DNA from 2 places in the Microbacterium sp. che218 genome. Region 2 is predicted to be linked to the other one. Evidence: predicted binding sites of a transcription regulator. Region 2 holds the regulator's gene; the other holds the start of a gene.
The links. The regulator LexA, encoded in region 2, represses DNA repair genes until DNA is damaged. The targets are predictions, from matches to a motif close to TCGAACANNTGTTCGA.

Region 1 (4,417 bases), 840 kb from region 2:
CCTTCCCGATCCAGGCGGCCACCGTCGCTCCGATCCTCGAGGGACGCGACGTCCTCGCCCGCGGCCGCACCGGCTCGGGCAAGACCATCGCCTTCGGCGCACCGCTGGTCGAGAGCATCCTGCGTTCGCAGGCGGGTCAGCGTCGTGAGTTCGCTCGCGCCCCCAAGGCGATCATCCTCGCCCCCACGCGCGAGCTCGCCCTGCAGATCGACCGCACCGTGCAGGTGCTGGCGCGCAGCGTCGGCCTGTTCACCACCCAGGTCTACGGCGGCGTGCCCCAGGCGCGTCAGGTCGGTGCGCTCAAGAAGGGCGTCGACATCGTCATCGGCACCCCGGGTCGCATCGAAGACCTGCTGAACCAGGGCAAGCTTGACCTCTCGCAGGTGCAGGTCGCCGTCCTCGACGAGGCCGACCACATGTGCGAGCTCGGCTTCCTCGAGCCCGTGCAGCGCATTCTGCGCGCGACCAAGAAGGGCAGCCAGAAGCTGCTGTTCTCGGCCACGCTCGACCGCGAGGTCGCGGCCCTGGTCGACGAGTTCCTCGTCGAGCCGGCCGTCTACGAGGTCGCCGGTGAAGACCAGGACTCCAGCACCATCGAGCACCGCGTCCTCGTCATCGAGCACCGCGACAAGGCGCAGATCCTCGACTCGCTCGTCGACCGCGCCGGCAAGACGCTCGTCTTCGCCCGCACCCGCGCCTATGCCGAGATGCTCGCCGAGCAGTTCGACGACGCCGGGATCTCGGCCGTCGCCCTGCACGGTGACCTCAACCAGCAGAAGCGCACGCGCAACCTCGAGAAGCTCACCTCGGGTCGCGTGAACGTGCTCGTCGCAACCGACGTCGCCGCGCGCGGCATCCACGTCGACGACATCGACCTGGTCATTCAGGCCGACGCCCCCGACGAGTACAAGACGTACCTGCACCGCTCGGGCCGCACCGGTCGCGCCGGTCGCGCCGGCACCGTGGTCACGCTGATCACGCGCCAGCGTCGTCGTCGCATGACCGAGCTGCTCGACCGCGCCGAGATCGAGGCTCCCTTCGAAGAGACCGCGCTCGGCGACGACGTGCTCGAGGAGCTCTCGGGCCGTCAGCTCTCGAACGTCGACGCGTAATCGTCGTCAGGGAGGCCCTCGTCCGCATCGCGCGGACGGGGGCCTTCGTCGTTCGCCGGTCACGTGGCGACCTCAGAACAGCCTGGGCTCGCTCGCCGGCGCGACACGGGGGCGGGCGGATGCCGGGACCCCGGTCGACCTGATGGGACCGAGGCTGCTCGCCGGCGTCGGCGTGCGTGCCGCGAGGCCGGGCTGCGGGCGTCCGCGCGGGTGGTCGTCTTCGTCCCACCCGTCGAGGCGGTGCATGCGCAGCAGCGGTCGCATGCGCTTGCCGAGCCAGGTGCGGTAGGCCTTCGGGGCGGAGGTCGACTCGCCGGGGTACAGCCCCCGGTACGACGACACGAGGTGCGGGTGCTCGCGTTCGAGCCACTCGAAGAACCATTGCTTCGCCCCCGGGCGCAGGTGCAGCGCCCCGTAGACGACGCGCGCCGCACCGGCGGCGCGGATGCGGGCCAAGGCGTGATCGAGCGCAGCGATCGAGTCGGTGAGGTGCGGGATGATCGGCATGAGGAACACCGTCACGCGGAACCCCGCCTCGGTCGCCGCGCGCACCGTGTCGAGGCGTGCCTCGGCGCTCGGGGTGCCCGGCTCGATCGAGTGCTGCAGCGTGTCGTCGAACACCGCGATCGACATCGCCAGCGACACCTTCACCTGTTGCGCCGCCTCGGTGAGCAGGGGCAGGTCGCGCCGGAGCAACGTGCCCTTCGTGAGGATCGAGAACGGCGTGCCGTTGTCGGTCAGGGCGCCGACGATGTCGGGCATGAGGCGGTAGCGCCCCTCGGCACGCTGATACGGATCGGTGTTCGTCCCGAGCATGACGGGCTCGCGGGCCCACGACCCGCGCCGCAGCTCTGTGCGCAGCACGTCGGCGACGTTGACCTTGACCACGATCTGCGAGTCGAAATCGGCCCCGTAATCGAGGTCGAGGTATTCATGCGTTTTCCTAGCAAAGCAATATGAGCATGCATGAGTGCATCCGCGATAGGGATTCACCGTCCAGTCGAATGGCATCGCCGAAACACCGGGGACGCGATTCAATGCGCTTTTGCACAGCACCTCGTGGAAGGTCATGCCGGCGAACTCCGGCGTCGTGACCGAGCGCACGAGACCGTCCATGCGCTCCATGCCCGGGAGGGCTCCCGCGTCGTCGACGCCGAGTTGTTGACCTTGCCACCGCATACACACATTCGAACACATGTTCTACATCAGGGCAAGCCCCGGCATCCCAGAATCGCTCCCATGCTCGAATGCCCTCGCGATACTGTGACAGGCGTCGCTGGTTCGTCCGCCGCGACGGGAACGAGGGGCGCATGGAGACCGTGCGACACGTACGAGGCCACGCGCTGCTGACGGCGGCCGGGCGCCGCCTCGAGCCCCTGCATCCGTCGTGGGTCGAGCGTCACCCCGCGGCCGCAGGATGGATCTGGCTCGCGGCGATGGCCGTGCTGATCGTCGTCGTCGACCTCGCGCACGGCCCGGAGCCCCTGCGGGTGGCCGTGTCGTTGAGCGCCGCGCTGCCCTCGCTCGGCGCGACCTTGCTCGTGCTGTCGCAGACGCCCCGTGCGCACCTGGAGTCCGAACCGTCGATCCTCGGCCACTTCTTCGCGCGCTTCTTCGCCCTGCTCGGGGCGCTCATCCTGTGGATCGGATCCGTTGTGCTCGGTGCAGCCGTCGCGGTGCAGCTGACCGAGGATTCCCGCTCGAACACCGAAGCGGCATGGGAGGAGGCGCTCGAGATCTTCGGCGCCGTCGTGCCCTTCATCGTCGCGGTCCTGTGGGCCGTGCTCATCTTCCGCTGCGTGGGGTACATCGCGCGCCTGCGCGGGTGGGCGCCGGTGCCGACGCGGCACCGCATCCCCGAGCAGTTCTTCGCCGAGTCGCCGCGCACCCGGCGCGTGGTGGTCGGGCTCGCGCATCCCGCCCTGCTGCTCGTCGCCGGCACGCTCAGCATCGTCCTCGTGTTCGTCGCGGCGGGCGAAGTCGCTTTCAGCGACGCGCTGTGAGGGCCGCGCGGGCGTCCACCGGGTGAGGCGGGGTCGACCGGTCCGCGGTCCCGGGAGACAATGGAACCAGTCATGTCCCCCGATTCCGAGCTCTCTCCCCGCCGCGCCGCGCGCGCGGAGGCTGAGCGACTCGCCACGGCGGCACTCTCCGTGCCTGTCGCCCCGGCCACGCCCGAGACCTCCGGGTCACCGACGCGCCGCGCTCTGCGCGAGGCCGGACCGACCGCGCCGCCGCTTCGTCGTCGCTCGTTCGCGCCGGTCGAGGACTCGACCTCCTCGTCCGAAGGCGGCCGACTCCGTGCCGCGACCGAGTGGTTCTCCGCCCTGCCGACGGCCCGCCGTCGCCGGCTCGCGGTCGTCGCCGGAGCGTTCGCGGTGGTCGTCGCCACCGCGACGGTGGCCGTCGGCCTGGCGATCGGAGCGGGGGCGGATGCCACGGCTTCCACGAGCGCCGACGGCTCCGCCGTGACCGCGGCGATCGCGGGTCCTCCCGCCGTCCCCTCCGAGGGGCTGCCCGTGCCCGCGGTGTCGGCGGTGGCGGCGACGGCCACGCCGTGCGACGACCCGGCCGTCACGGCGGCGCTCTCGGCCGGCGATGACGCCGCCGCCATCGCCGCAGCGGGCGGGGGCAGCGCGTTCCGCGAGGCCGTGGCATCCGGAATCGCGCCCTGCGTCTCGCTCAGCGACCCGAACCGCGAGTGGGTCGTCGTCAACAAGCAGCGCCCGCTCAACCCCGTCGACTACTACCCGGGCGACCTCATCATGCCCGCGAACGTCCGCGCCCTGGAAGACTCCGCGCTGCGCACGCCGGCGGCGAACGCGCTCACCGCGATGGTGAAGGCCGCCTCCGACGCGGGGGCCGGCGAGATCGGCTACCTGAGCGCGTTCCGCTCGTACACGACCCAGAAGTCCACCTACGCGGGCCGCGTGCGCGTCAGCGGGGTGGAGGGTGCCGATCGCGAGAGCGCCCGGCCCGGCTACAGCGAGCATCAATCGGGTCTGGCCGTCGACATCGTGCCCTGCAACGGTTCGTGCCGCACCCTCGACGACGTCGCCGCGTCGGCTCAGGGCGCGTGGGTGCGTGAGCATTCGTGGGAGTTCGGCTTCGTCACGCGCTACGCGGAAGGTCGCGAAGCGGTGAGCGGATACGAGCCCGAGGCGTGGCACCTGCGCTACATCGGTCCCGAACTCGCTCGCGCCTACCACGAGGGCGGCTTCACCACCCTCGAGGAGTTCTTCGGCCTCCCGGCGGCGCCGACGTACTGAGTTCAGCCCCGCCGCCTCCGCGGCGTGAGCCGCACC
Region 2 (4,417 bases):
GCGGTCCTCGGAGCCTTGCAGGATGAGCAGAGGAACCCGGAAGAGCTCGGGGCGCCCGAGAGGGGACCGCTCGATGTAGACCGCTTCGGCCTCGGGGAGCGGGCCGATGAGCCCGTCGAGGTATCGCGCTTCGAAATCGTGGGTGTCTTCGGCCAGGGCGCGGGCGTCGCCCACGCCGTACCGCGAGATGCCGGCCGAGAACACGTCGGTGCGCGTCACCGCCGCCAGCACCGTCCACCCGCCCGCCGAGCCGCCTGCGATGGCGATCCTCTCGGCATCGGCGAGCCCCGCGTCTGCCAGAGCGGATGCCGCCGCTGCCACGTCGTCGACGTCGACGACGCCCCACTGGCCCTTGAGGCGGTCGCGGTAGTCGCGTCCGTACCCGGTGGAGCCGCCGTAGTTGACATCGAGCACGCCGATGCCCCGGCTGGTGAAGAACGCCGTCTTGGCCGAGGGGGCCGGCCCCACGTGCGAGGTGGGTCCGCCGTGCACGAGGACGACGTAGGGAGGTCGCTCCCCGGCGGGCGCGACGACGTCGGGGTGGGTGGGCGCGTAGGCGAAGGCGTGAACGGTGCCGTGCGGCCCTTCGGTCTCGAGAGCGCGAGCCGTCGGCATCCATTCGTCGCCCCACGACCCGGCGCCGCCGGTGACGAGGTCGACCGCCCCGGTGTCGAGATCGACGAGCCAGAGGCCCGACCGCCCACCGGCGTCGGAACCCGACACGAGCACGCGGGCACCGCGGACGTCGTCGATCGCCGCCCCCGCGACGACCGGGACGTCGACCGGGCGCACACCGCTGGGCGCGATCTCGACGATCTCGTCTGCACCGTTGGTGCGCACCGCGACCACGCGACCGTCGGAGGCCGCACCGAACCACCGGGTACCCAGTACCCAGAGTCCGCCGCCCGTATCGGCGTCGGCGGGGGCCAGGGCTTGAGCGTCACCCTCGAGCGGACGGCGGAAGAGGTTCCAGCGACCGTCCGGATCGTCGGCGTAGAGCAGTTCGTCGTCGGCGATCCACACGGGTTGGAGCGGTGCGCGGTGCGGACCGCTGGCGACCTGTCGTACCTCCCCGGTCGCGAGGTTCTTGACCTCGATCGAGGTGGCGTCCCAGGGCATGTCGGGGTGGCTCCACGCCACCCACGCGAGGTGGCGGCCGCTCGGCGAGAGCGCCGGCTGCGCGAGGAAGTCGCTGCCCTCGGCGAGGACCTCGCTCGACCCGTCGAGCGGGATGCGCACGATCGCGCGCCGCGGAACGCGGGATGAGCCGTGGGTCTCTCGCACGGCGAGGAGGACGCCGTGCTCCCAACGGAGGCCGCCGTGGCGCACCGCCTCGTCGGCGGGGGTGAGGGGCCGGGCGGCGTCGCCCGGGCGGAGGGCGTACACGCGCTGATCGGTCTTCTCGACGTAGTAGAGCTCGCCGTCGTCGGACGCGGTCCAGGCTCCTCCGCCGTACTCGTGCACGGCGGAGCGGGCATTGGCGGGGGCGGGGAGCACCGTCTCGACCGCGCCGTCGGCCCGGCGACGCTTCACCGCGACGCGGCCGGCCTCGTGCGGCACGGATTCGCCCCACCACACCTCGTCGCCCACGAGCCGAGCCCCGTCGACGCGCGGTGACGCCTGCGCGACGGACTCGGGCGTGATCGGGGAGGGCCAGGAACCGTAGGGGAGGGTGTCAGCCATGACTCCACCCTAGGCAGGGCCTCCGACATCCGCGGATGCCGTCACGACGGCGGGGCGCATCTCCGGATCCGGAGCACCGGGCGGAGCGTGACGACATCGAGGGCCGGATGCCGCCGTGCGGGCGGGCGTCCGACCCCCGGTGCTCTGCTCAGACGGCGCGGAGAACCGCGACCACGCGACCGAGGACGACGGCGTCGTCGCCCAGGATCGGCTCGAACGCGCTGTTGCGGGGGAGGAGCCACATGTGGCCGTCACGGCGGCGGAAGGTCTTCACCGTGGCTTCTCCGTCGAGCATCGCCGCGACGATCTCGCCGTTCTCGGCGTCCGCCTGCGACCGGATGACGACCCAGTCGCCGTCGCAGATGGCCGCGTCGATCATGGAGTCGCCCGAGACCTTCAGCATGAACAGCTCGCCCTTGCCGACGAGCTGACGGGGGAGGGGGAAGATCTCCTCGACCTGCTGATCGGCGGTGATCGGCACACCGGCGGCGATCCGACCGACGAGAGGCACGAGGGCGGCGTCGCCGAGCGCGGGCGCGGTGTCGGCGGGGTTCTCGGCCGCAGCGCCGGGGAGGTCGATCAGCACCTCCATCGCGCGCGTCTTGCCGGGGTCGCGTCGCAGGTAGCCGCTGAGCTCGAGCTGGTTCAGCTGGTGGGTGACGCTCGACAGCGACTTGAGGCCGACGGCGTCGCCGATCTCGCGCATGCTCGGCGGATAGCCGTGCCGGGCGATCGAACGCTGGATGACCTCGAGGATCGCGAGCTGCTTGTCGCTGAGGCTCTTGCGTCGCCGGGTCTGCGGCCGCTCGCGGCCGGCGGCGGTCGTCGCGTCGGTCATCTGTGCTCCCCTCGCGCCGCGGAAACCACGGCGGAAATTCGAATGTCGGAGGTTGGTGGTGAGGTCTCCGTGTCGAAACCGTATCCGGTGGACGACCCGAATGACACGGAGCCTCGCGCGTGTCGCGTTCGATCGGTCTCCGAGACACGGGGTGTTGACACATCGAAAGTATCGAAGATAGATTCGGAATACAGATTCGCACCACCGCCCTCCCGGCCGAGGGCGGGGTGCGAATCTCTCCACCAAGGAGCACATCATGAGCAGCATCGCCCTCACCGCACCGACCACCCGCCTGCGCATCACCGCCCGCGGGCGCCGCGTCGTCGCTTTCCTCGTCGCCCTTCCTCTCGCCATCGCGCTCGGCGTCGCGATCGTCGGCGGCGGGTCCGCCCTCGCATCCGGCGAGGCCGGCGCCCCCGCCGGTTCGTTCGCCGAGGTGACCGTCATGAGCGGCGACACGCTGTGGTCGATCGCCGAGGACCTGGCGCCGGCAGCCGACCCGCGCGACGTCGTCGCCGAGATCACGCGCCTCAACGCCCTCTCTGGCGGAAACGTCACGGCAGGGCAGCGCATCGCCATCCCGGCCGCCTACGCCCCCGTCGGCTGACTCGCGAGCTCTCGCCGCGACCTGTGGTCGTGATCCACGGCCGTCGTCGCCGCCTACCATGGGTGAGGTGACTGTGCGCCTTGACGACCTGCCTCTCCGCGACGATCTCCGGGGTATGACCCCGTACGGGGCGCCGCAGGCGGCCCTGCCCGTCGCGCTCAACGTCAACGAGAACACCCACCCGGTTCCCCAAGAGGTCGCCGACGACATCCTCGATGCCATCGCCCGGGCCCTGCGCGACGTCAACCGCTACCCCGACCGGGAGTTCACCGGTCTGCGGGAGGCCTTCGCCGGTTACCTGGGCCACGGGCTGTCCCCCGACCAGATCTGGGCGGCCAACGGCTCGAACGAGGTTCTGCAGCACATCCTGCAGGCGTTCGGCGGACCCGGCCGCACCGCGATGGGCTTCGCCCCGACGTACTCGATGTACCCGATCCTGACGCGGGCCACCGGCGCCTCCTGGATTGCGGGCGAGCGCGAGCACGACTTCTCGCTCACCGCCGAGTCGGCCGCCGCTCAGGTGCGCGAGCGCCGCCCCGACATCGTCTTCCTGTGCGCTCCGAACAACCCCACCGGAACTCCTCTTCGCCTCGACGTCGTCGAGGCCGTCTACGACGCCACCGACGGCATCGTCATCGTCGACGAGGCGTACGAGGAGTTCGCCCCCCGCGACGAGCCCTCCGCGGTCTCGCTGCTGCCCGGGCGTCCTCGCCTGGTCGTCTCGCGCACGATGAGCAAGGCCTTCGCCTTCGCCGGGGCGCGCGTGGGATACCTCGCCGCCGACCCCGCTCTCGTCGACGCCCTACGCCTCGTCCGCCTGCCCTACCACCTCAGTGCGCTCACCCAGGCGGCGGCGACCGCCGCCCTCGCGCACGCCGACACGATGCTGTCGATGGTCGACGAGATCGTCGCCCAGCGCGACCGGATCTCGGCGACCGTGGCCGCCCTCGGCTACACCGCCCACGAGTCGTGGACGAACTTCGTGCTGTTCGGCGGGGTCGACGACCCCGCGGCCACCTGGAAGGCCCTGTACGACCGCGGAGTGCTGATCCGCGACGTCGGCATCGCGCACCACCTGCGTGTCACGGCGGGCACGGCCGACGAGACCACGGCGTTCCTCGACGCACTGGCCTCGGTAGGATCGCGGTCATGACCGGCCCCGCCTCGCCCCGCACCGCCTCGATCACCCGCGAGACGAGCGAGTCCCGCGTCGAACTCGAGCTCGACCTCGACGGTCGCGGCACCAGCGACATCTCCACGAGCGTGCCGTTCTTCGACCACATGCTCAC

Region 1: the regulator LexA is predicted to act here: its motif matches at 2,300-2,315, upstream of ABXS86_RS08870 (Rv2578c family radical SAM protein).

Annotation. Positions count from the first base shown of each region.
Region 1 is NZ_AP031501.1:1,889,718-1,894,134, reverse strand. Features, by position in the region: gene ABXS86_RS08875 (DEAD/DEAH box helicase) at 1-1,112, shown strand, start outside; gene ABXS86_RS08870 (Rv2578c family radical SAM protein) at 1,185-2,291, opposite strand; gene ABXS86_RS08865 (hypothetical protein) at 2,423-3,115, shown strand; gene ABXS86_RS08860 (M15 family metallopeptidase) at 3,188-4,381, shown strand; gene ABXS86_RS08855 (pirin family protein) at 4,384-4,417, opposite strand, start outside.
Region 2 is NZ_AP031501.1:1,048,079-1,052,495, reverse strand. Features, by position in the region: gene ABXS86_RS05000 (S9 family peptidase) at 1-1,683, opposite strand, end outside; gene lexA (transcriptional repressor LexA) at 1,832-2,521, opposite strand; gene ABXS86_RS04990 (LysM peptidoglycan-binding domain-containing protein) at 2,778-3,128, shown strand; gene ABXS86_RS04985 (histidinol-phosphate transaminase) at 3,187-4,281, shown strand; gene hisB (imidazoleglycerol-phosphate dehydratase HisB) at 4,278-4,417, shown strand, end outside.